Regions from separate parts of the Paenibacillus sp. MDV22-iso6 genome, predicted to be linked through region 4. Evidence: riboswitches for the same ligand, from Rfam matches in the RefSeq annotation. Region 4 holds a riboswitch; each other region holds the start of a gene.
The links. A riboswitch is a leader RNA that binds a small molecule or an ion and turns the genes downstream of it on or off. The one in region 4 is predicted to bind thiamine pyrophosphate.
Positions count from the first base shown of each region.

Region 1 (2,176 bases), on a different contig from region 4:
GGGAAAATCCGGTGATAAAGGCGAACGCTTCGCTTTTTCACGTTATTTCTGTCCTCTTCGTCATCGTGTAAATACTAAGTTCGTTTTATATGGATAATTTTATTGGGGTAAGAACTCGTTTGTATATGCTTTGGATACATCTACCTGCTCATCGAGCAGTTTTTTGCTAAACATCCAATCCGTGTAGTTCTGCCATACTTCCTGCTTTTGCTCACCCCAGCGTGGTGCGTCATCCTGATATTTTGGACTCAGCCACTTCTGGCTTGCGAGTACAAGATCCTTATCCAGATCCGGTACGGCCTTGATCAGAATGTTGGCAGCGTCTTCGGGATGTTCAATCGCGTATTGATATCCTTCGGAAGTCGCTTTCAAGAACGCTTTAACCAGCTCGGGATCGTTCTGAATCGTCTTTTCATTGGTAACGAGTACAGGTGTGTAGTAGTCCAGTGAATCGGAATAATCTTTCACATATAACATGTCGATCGGTTCCCCGCGCAGTTCGGCTTCAATGCCCGTCCACGCGTAGAAGATCCAGGCAAAGTCGATATCGCGTTTCACAGCGGTGAAGAAGTCTGCATCGCCCATGCTAATATTTTTTACTTTGGATACATCGGCGCCTTCGCCTTCCATAATGGACTGCATCACAGCTTCTTCCACCGGAGAGCCCCAGCCACCATAGGTTTTACCTTCAAAATCTTTGGGGGATTTGATGTTCCGGTCCACCGGAGCGGCAAATCCGGACGTGTTATGCTGAATGACTGCAGCAATGGACACGAGCGGTACGCCCTGTGTGCGGGCCTGGGTCACACTCTCCTGATAACTTACGCCAAAAGGCACTTCGTTCGAAGCCACCATTGTATCCGCGCCTCCGGCACCTGGTTGTACAATCTCGACATTTAAGCCTTCAGCTTTGTAAAAACCTTGATCTACGGCCGCATACAGTCCGGTATGATTCGTATTTGGTGTCCAATCCAGCACCACTTTAATGTCCTTGAGGGCTGCGTTGTCACCTTCATTGCTGTTTTCGGTGTTGCTGTTGCCATTTTCTCCTGAAGGTGCAGCTTCTTTGCCGCCACATGCGGCCATAGCCACGAGTAGTACGCACAAGAGCATTAGGCCCATCATTTTACGCCATCTCATCTTCATTTCTCTCCTTCATGTTGTCCGGCCAGTGGCGCGGGGTACTCCTTGGCTTCATATCCAAGCTTCTTGCATAAATCGACAGATTTATACCAGCTATGATCCGGATGACGTCACTTTTTTTAGCTCTCTGGCTATATAAAAGAACATTAAAAAAGCGCCCCGTTAATCCGGGACGCGTGCAGGCGTTAGAGATGTGGCACTCAGCAAAGAGGCTGGGCCAATTCGATATACTCCGATTCCTACGCTGGCATGATCCAGATCAGGTCTAAGGGTCAGTATCTTGGTGGGATACACTCTCAGCCGGCCTATTCCGACTCCCCTGGGAAACTATGAAGTTACGGGCATTACTAGGTGTAATTATAGGCCAGAGGCCCACGCATGTCCAGTCAGGAACTGGATAGGGGCACGTATGAATGAATCAAAGAGGCCATTATACATGCGTATAACGACCTCTCTAGATGTGTGATTTTCAACAATTATCGTGGCGAATCATATAAGGAAATCTGACTGAGTGCAAAAGCATCGGATTTCGGGTCATAGCCTACCTGTTTCTGAGTGGTTTCCAGATTCAATCGTTTAAACCGATTATTCGAGATCCCATGCAGTATGGTGAAGGGCTCCAGATCTGTAGTTGTAATTGCTTTGAACATCAAATCACACAAGTCAGCCGGACTAATATACGCGCTCATATCCCTTGCCTCCAGCGCGGGTCCATCCGGTTGGAAATCATCATATGCACCTATACGTATTGCTACACTTTGTAAACCTTCGGTATATGCAAAATAGGAAGCGAGCGATTCACCAAAACATTTGCTAACTCCGTACAAATTCCGTGGGCGTGTCGGCATGTCCGGATAGACTTGAGCATCAATGGGATACCCCTCGATCGTCTGTGCACTGCTTGCCAGAATGACTCTCCGCACACCTTGGTCCTTAGCTGCACGGAATACATTAAATGTACCTTTGATATTGATGTCCAACAACGATTCATAGAATCCGGCATGCGGGGAAGGATCTCCCGCCAGATGTACAA
Region 1 covers NZ_JBZVDZ010000008.1:303,076-305,251, reverse strand. Annotated here, with positions in the region: gene AC4PM4_RS23105 (ABC transporter substrate-binding protein) at 100-1,140, opposite strand; TPP riboswitch at 1,362-1,474, opposite strand; gene AC4PM4_RS23100 (NAD-dependent epimerase/dehydratase family protein) at 1,620-2,176, opposite strand, start outside.
Region 1: linked by a shared signal. The riboswitch ahead of AC4PM4_RS23105 (ABC transporter substrate-binding protein) and the one ahead of AC4PM4_RS06345 (ABC transporter ATP-binding protein) in region 4 are both predicted to bind thiamine pyrophosphate.

Region 2 (2,176 bases), on a different contig from region 4:
CATCCTTCGAGCCAAAGAATTTATAAAATGTTCCTTTGGACACACCTGACTCGTCTAGGATCATTTGTATGGAGGTGTTGGTCACTCCATGTTTCCCAAAGAGTACAAGCGCTGAGTCCAATAACATTTGTTTCCGCTTATTCATAAGTTCCCCCTGGATGATTTAGGTGGTTCACGTTACGATATCTAATAACCTATTGCAAATCCACTGCAAACATCATATGTTCCTTCCAAATCCCCTTGATTTTAATATTCTGCCGGTCCGTCTCCTGAAAGCCCGCCTTGCGAAGCACTCGAATCGATCCGGCATTGTCGGGCAGCGCACCTGCCTCTACTCGTTTTATGCCCGCTTCATTCATAGCAAAATCCAGTGCTAGCTGAAGGGCTTCACTCATATATCCCTTGCCATTCTGCACCTGATCGAGCACATAACCAACAATCCATTTGGTGGTGGAATCCAGTTCAAGTTCGAACAGAGAGATCTCCCCAATAAGCTCATGCGTATGGTTCAGGAAGATCCCGAAAGAGTACCGTTTCCCTTCTTCCCTCGCCTTGTTCCACCTTCAAGAAGGGCGACCTGACCCTCCAATGTATAGAATGTATCCGATCGTTCGCTTGCCGATATTTCTTCGAAAACAGCCCGGTTTCGGAACTGCAAATCCAGTAGTTCAGCAGCGTCTTCCACGTTCAAAAATCGTAAATAGATGCGTTCCCCACGATTGTCCATCTGTATGTTCATCCTTATCTCTGGTTGTAGTAGATTGCATTCATCAGAAGTACGAGAGTTGCCGTTTATAAGCCATATCCCAGAACAGATATTCAAATTCAACACTTCTTCTGAATATGTCTTCAATGGCCTCCAGTTCCTGCTCGGTTTTATGTTCGCATAATGCATCCAGTGTATCATAGAACCATTCGAATGAGTCGCGGAATTCATCACTTGCATAATTTTCGATCCAAGTCTGATAGAAATTGCCCTCTAATGAATCTCGATATTGTTCTTTTAATCTTGTGGCATAGTCGTAATACGTCCACGCACAAGGGAAAATGACGGCGATGATTTCGGCAACCCCACCTGTTTGTGCAACACTCATCATATTCGACGTATAGGCCTTGTTATAAAGAGAGGGTTTGACAGCATGATTTTCATCCAGCGTAATCCCAAATTCATTCATATAATTTCGATGCAAATCCATTTCTTCGTACAGAATAGCGTGTTGAATCACCGTAAAGTTCGTCATCAGTTTTTCATCTGTCGCCTTCACCGCACCCATGGCAAAAATCTTCGCATATTCAATCAGATATGTATAGTCCTGAAGAAGATAAAACTTAAACGCTTCCTGATCCAGTGTGCCTTTCCCCATTTCATGTAAAAAAGGATGGTTGTATCCATCTTCCCATACGGTTCTGGACTTATCTTTTAACGTTCTTGAAAATGACATGATCATTTCTCCTTATATTAAAATTATAATGTTCCCGCTTCACATCCAGCTATCGCGTTCTGTCATCCAAAATGCAGACCAAAAAGCCCTTGTCCTATTTTCGGCAAGGGCAAAATAACATGAGTACATGTCATTTGCTCCCTACGTCAGTATTAACTAACAGGTTCAAAGGGTCAGGTTTTAACCTTCTCAACTGCAAACAGTCCCCCTGCAAATAGCTCAGGCTTATTACAACATGTGTTTTTCCAAATGTCAATCCATTCCTATTAATCTTCAAGTTCCCCTAAATCTTCTTGCAACTTCTTAAGTCGGGTGCGGATATCCTTAATCATACTTTGCAATTTGTTTAACTCATCTACCCATTTTTGCTCATTAGAGACGTTCGTCGCTGAATTTGAATGATACGCCGGAGACGTCTTTAACTTGTTTAAATCCGATTCGTAACCCCTCCGCTCTTCCTCGGCTTTTGCTAATTCCTCCTCGGTGATGCCAATCTGGTGCTCCAGATAAATAATGTCTGATGAGTTACCGTGAGTTAAGCGCTGTGAATACGTCATCGTTCACCTCATTTCTGATGATCCATTGCTTTTCCAAGGTCATATGGCTGAATATCGATATCCAATTTCATACCCAGAGCCAATTTGGCAAGTTGACTTCCAATAAAAGGCCCCATCGTTAGCCCAGACGCACCAAGCCCGTTGGCTGTGATTAAGCCATTCCAACCAGGAACAGCA
Region 2 covers NZ_JBZVDZ010000001.1:509,337-511,512, reverse strand. Annotated here, with positions in the region: gene AC4PM4_RS02215 (TetR/AcrR family transcriptional regulator) at 1-145, opposite strand, end outside; gene AC4PM4_RS02210 (GNAT family N-acetyltransferase) at 195-491, opposite strand; gene AC4PM4_RS02205 (hypothetical protein) at 509-727, opposite strand; gene tenA (thiaminase II) at 771-1,442, opposite strand; TPP riboswitch at 1,564-1,662, opposite strand; gene AC4PM4_RS02195 (hypothetical protein) at 1,709-1,999, opposite strand; gene AC4PM4_RS02190 (NAD(P)/FAD-dependent oxidoreductase) at 2,008-2,176, opposite strand, start outside.
Region 2: linked by a shared signal. The riboswitch ahead of tenA (thiaminase II) and the one ahead of AC4PM4_RS06345 (ABC transporter ATP-binding protein) in region 4 are both predicted to bind thiamine pyrophosphate.

Region 3 (2,176 bases), on a different contig from region 4:
TTCTCGATGTCATCGTTCCTATTGAAGTCTCGATTCCTTGCACACCATTCACATCCGTATGCAAACGGACATCCTGTACACCTTCCATCACCCTTGCACCCATGGCTTGAGCAGATCTGACATAAGCCTGCGTTAAGTTGACAGGAAGAACCTCGCTCTCGGAAGGTCTGTAATATGCTCCATACGTATCCCTGTTTAACCATGATGCTTCCTGCTGGACAGAAATACGATCCCACCAAATATGTTCTGTAGATAAGGTAGACGATCGATTATTTTTGTAACTGCTGACTTCACTGTATGAACGAAAAGGAGTAATAAAGCCATGCTGTTGCAGCCCCATTTCCACTCCGCTAAGCGAACTGATCCGTTCCTTCTGCTCATGAAGCAAAGCTCTGCTCTGCCGTGCAAGCTTTGCCATTACAGCATGAGTGAATTCCTCACTATCAGCCGCAAGCATGCCTGCGGCTGCACAGGAAGTTCCCCCAGCGATCCGCGCCCGCTCAACCAAAAGAACGTCATGGCCTCGAGTAGCGAGTTCACATGCGATGGCACATCCGATAACTCCTCCACCTACAATAATGGTTTCTGCATGAAGCTTGCCTCCAACTTCCGCTCCAACTTTACTTCCCGAAACTATTCCTGGATGATAGCCTGAACGATTCCTGCTTCGACTTCTTGCTTCCTCTCTCAAGATCTTCATCTCCTTGGTCCGGCGTACTTGTCTGAATCCGTGATCGCCTGTCGCAATGAAGCGGCAGCTACTTCCGGCTTATCGGTCGTCCAAATCGTTGAAATTACAGCGGCTCCTCTAGCACCAGCAGTTCGAATGGCAGCAATATTCTCAGGACTAATCCCGCCAATCGCGATCACGGGAATCGAAACATTAGAGCATACCTCAGCTAACGCACTTAGCCCTCTGGGTTCGCAATTCGGTTTACTATTTGAAGCATAGACATGCCCATAAAAGAGATAATCCGCTCCCTGTTCTTCTGCAACTTTTGCTTCTTCCAGAGAATGAACCGATATGCCTACGCGCAGCCGATCGACTCTCCTCAACTCATCCTTATCATAGCTGCGAGTAACTGCTTGACCCCAATGCACACCACCAATTGAAGCATATTGATCCAGCTGATCTGAGCCATTCATAATGATTCGGTCAGATGGAACACCTTGTGTTTTTAGACCTTGCGCCCAATACATCTGTTCTTCAAGGGTCAGCTTTTTTTCCCGAATGTGGATATAATCGACCCACCGCCATATACCCATAGCAATATTCAGAAAAGAGCCCAAGTCTCCTGTACCTGGTGAAACCACATGCAGTTCGAATGATCTTGTTATTACATGTTCGTGGAAGATTACCGTCCTATTCGCCCTCCTCTTGCATGATTTAAGCTGATATACAACAACAAAAAAGCCACTCCCGTAGGGGAGTGGCCACGAATTTAAAATTCATGGATCAACTGAATGACTGTCGCATGCAATTACTCTATACATAACGCACAACAACTATAGAAACCATCCATAGTCGCAACGCTGTATACATAGAACTGCATGATTCATCTTGCAGGCCATATCGCAAAGTCAACGATAAAGCTCTTTGTCATTAGCTGAAACGCGCCACTTCCCTACGCTGGTATGATCCAGATCAGGTACAAAGGGTCCGGAATCGCATTCTTCCATCTCAGCCGCATCGTGCGGCCCCCCTAGTGTTCATATGAAGCTGTAGCCTATGTTACCATAGACACCTTTTTTTGTCACCGTACATTTCCATGAATTACGTTGTTCACCATTGCTGAAGTCATGTAGTTAACGAAGTTGCTGTTTCTGGTGCAAAGAATTTCGTAGAAACTATTGTTTGTCGGACCAAGCTTCAACATCCCACGTTTTGGTTACCCAACCTTCATAAAATTCAGGTTCATGGGATACGAGCAGCACGGTACCCTTGAATTCCTGCAGGGCACGTTTCAGCTCTGCTTTAGCGGTTACATCCAAATGGTTTGTGGGCTCATCGAACAAAATCCAGTTACTTTCACGCATCAGAAGCTTACATAAACGAACCTTGGCTTGTTCACCACCACTAAGCGCGTTAAGCGGGCGGGTGATATGCTCATTTTTTAATCCACAACGTGCGAGATGGCCCCGGACTTCATTCTGTGTCAGATGAGAAAACTCATTC
Region 3 covers NZ_JBZVDZ010000009.1:150,918-153,093, forward strand. Annotated here, with positions in the region: gene thiO (glycine oxidase ThiO) at 1-691, opposite strand, end outside; gene AC4PM4_RS24380 (thiamine phosphate synthase) at 697-1,266, opposite strand; TPP riboswitch at 1,606-1,715, opposite strand; gene AC4PM4_RS24385 (ABC-F family ATP-binding cassette domain-containing protein) at 1,849-2,176, opposite strand, start outside.
Region 3: linked by a shared signal. The riboswitch ahead of AC4PM4_RS24380 (thiamine phosphate synthase) and the one ahead of AC4PM4_RS06345 (ABC transporter ATP-binding protein) in region 4 are both predicted to bind thiamine pyrophosphate.

Region 4 (2,176 bases):
CATAACGGGCAAGCCAACCTCTTATGCTATGCTTCATGCTATCTCTCAAGTTACCGTCTTGCATGCAATTGTTCCTCCAGTTGTCGTCTCATCTGAACGAGAGCCGGTTCGTAGATCATGTCCGAATGTCTTGGACGTGCTAAAGGTACCGACAGATCCTGCAGCTGTTGACCTTGGCCCACCGGAGTTAACAGGATAATCCGATCACTGAGCAGCAGGGCTTCTTCAATGTCATGTGTGATGAACAACACGGTTTTGCCCAGGCCTTCCCATAGCTCCAGCAGCCAGCGATGCATATCCCGTTTGGTCAGGGCATCGAGTGCGCCGAATGGTTCATCCAGAAGCATAAGTTGGCCACCTGTCAGCAAAGTACGAAGCAGCGCGACACGCTGGCGCATGCCACCTGAAAGCTCGTCCGGGTAAGCATGCGCGTGGCCGGATAAGCCAAATCTGTCGAGGCCAGCCAGGATATCTGCTCGAATCCTTATCTTATCCTGCCGACCTGCAGCCAGTTCAGAGGGAAGCATGCAATTCCCCATGACGGTTCTCCAGGATAACAGGAGGTCCTTTTGTGGCATGTAGGCCACCTGCCCCAGTCGCTTTCCTTCTTGAACCCAAGGAATGTCAATGGTTCCGTGTGTTGGCTCAAGCAAGCCTGCCAGCAGCTTGAAGAGGGTACTTTTACCGGAGCCGCTGGAACCGATGAGCGAAACGAATTCTCCTTTGGCTACAGTCATCGACACATTGGAGAGCACGGGGGAATCCCTTTTTCCCGGGAAAGCGTAGCTCATGTTGTGAATGGTTATATCGTTATCCATCTCGTTCCGTCCCCCTTGTATTCATAATTCAACTTCAAACCGCGGGATCTTTAATTACACCTTCTGATCTGCTCGCAGAACGCGAAAAAGACCCACCCATTTCCGGAGAAATGAGTGGGTCTGTAAGTTCAATTCACATTAAATTTCATCATCAACATGAAAAAATCCGCTTACTGAGAGGCCGCTCCACTTCCCTCCGCTGGTATGATCCAGATCAGGTTCAAAGGGTCCGAATCGTTCGATTCGTCTCAGCCGCAAGGCTCCCCTAGTGCAATGTTCAAGATATGCAGTTGTGTGTTCAGCATATATCACATGCAAGTGGAATGTAAAGAGGGCGGCTTAAAAGAAGTGTGCGTGATGTGAGTTAGGAAAGTAACCTAGGATTCTAATCGTTTGAATGTAACAGTGAATCAAGCTCACCGATCAGCCGGGCAATCTGCTCAGGTGTGCCAATCGTAATCCGAAGCCAGGTAGGCATACCGAATTCGGCACCGCCGCGAACAGAGATGCCTCTGTTCAACAATTCTTGGGTAATCGGGCCACTATCCTGCAACAGATCAACCATGATGAAATTTGTTTCGGAAGGGATGTAGGGTAAGTTCCACTGATCAAAGGACTGCATTAACGTTTCCCTTCCTTGACGATTGTAGTGCAGGCAGTGAGAAACAAATTCATGATCATCCAGGCTGGCCAAAGCAGCGGCTTGGGATGTGGCTGTCAGACTGATGGGCAGCTTGACCCGGTTAATGCCTTCAATAATGCTTTCATTCCCGATGCCATATCCAATTCGCAGGCCAGCAAGTCCATATATTTTGGAGAAGGTCCGCAAAATAATCAGATTATTATACTGCTCCAGCAGCTTAACCGTATCAGGATAATCTTCACTTTCCGCGAATTCATAATACGCTTCGTCCAGGACAACCACGACATGGGAGGGAACATGTTCGAGTAAACCAAGTAGGGCATCTGCCGTGAAAATGGTTCCGGTTGGATTATTCGGATTGCACAGCCAGATAATTCGGGTAGAAGCATTGATCCGTTGCCGGAATTGCTCCAGGTCCAGTGAATGGTTGACCAAAGGCACTTCATGAATGACCCCGCCTGCCAGCAGCGTAGCGCCCTTATACCAGTTAAAGGAGGGCACTGGAATGAGTGATTCCTCGCCGGGATTAAGATAGGCTTGGGCGGTAAGGGTAAGGAGCTCGAATGAACCACTGCCAAATACCAGTTGGGAGGTACGCACACCCAGACGTTCCGCAAGTTTGTCACGCAGCAGTTGGCTGGAACCGTCGGGGTATTGAGCCAAAAGATCAGAACCCAGCGATCTGACCGCTTCCGCTGCTAAGGGAGAGGAACCA
Region 4 covers NZ_JBZVDZ010000002.1:8,012-10,187, forward strand. Annotated here, with positions in the region: gene AC4PM4_RS06340 (ABC transporter permease) at 1-64, opposite strand, end outside; gene AC4PM4_RS06345 (ABC transporter ATP-binding protein) at 51-818, opposite strand; TPP riboswitch at 993-1,095, opposite strand; gene hisC (histidinol-phosphate transaminase) at 1,204-2,176, opposite strand, start outside.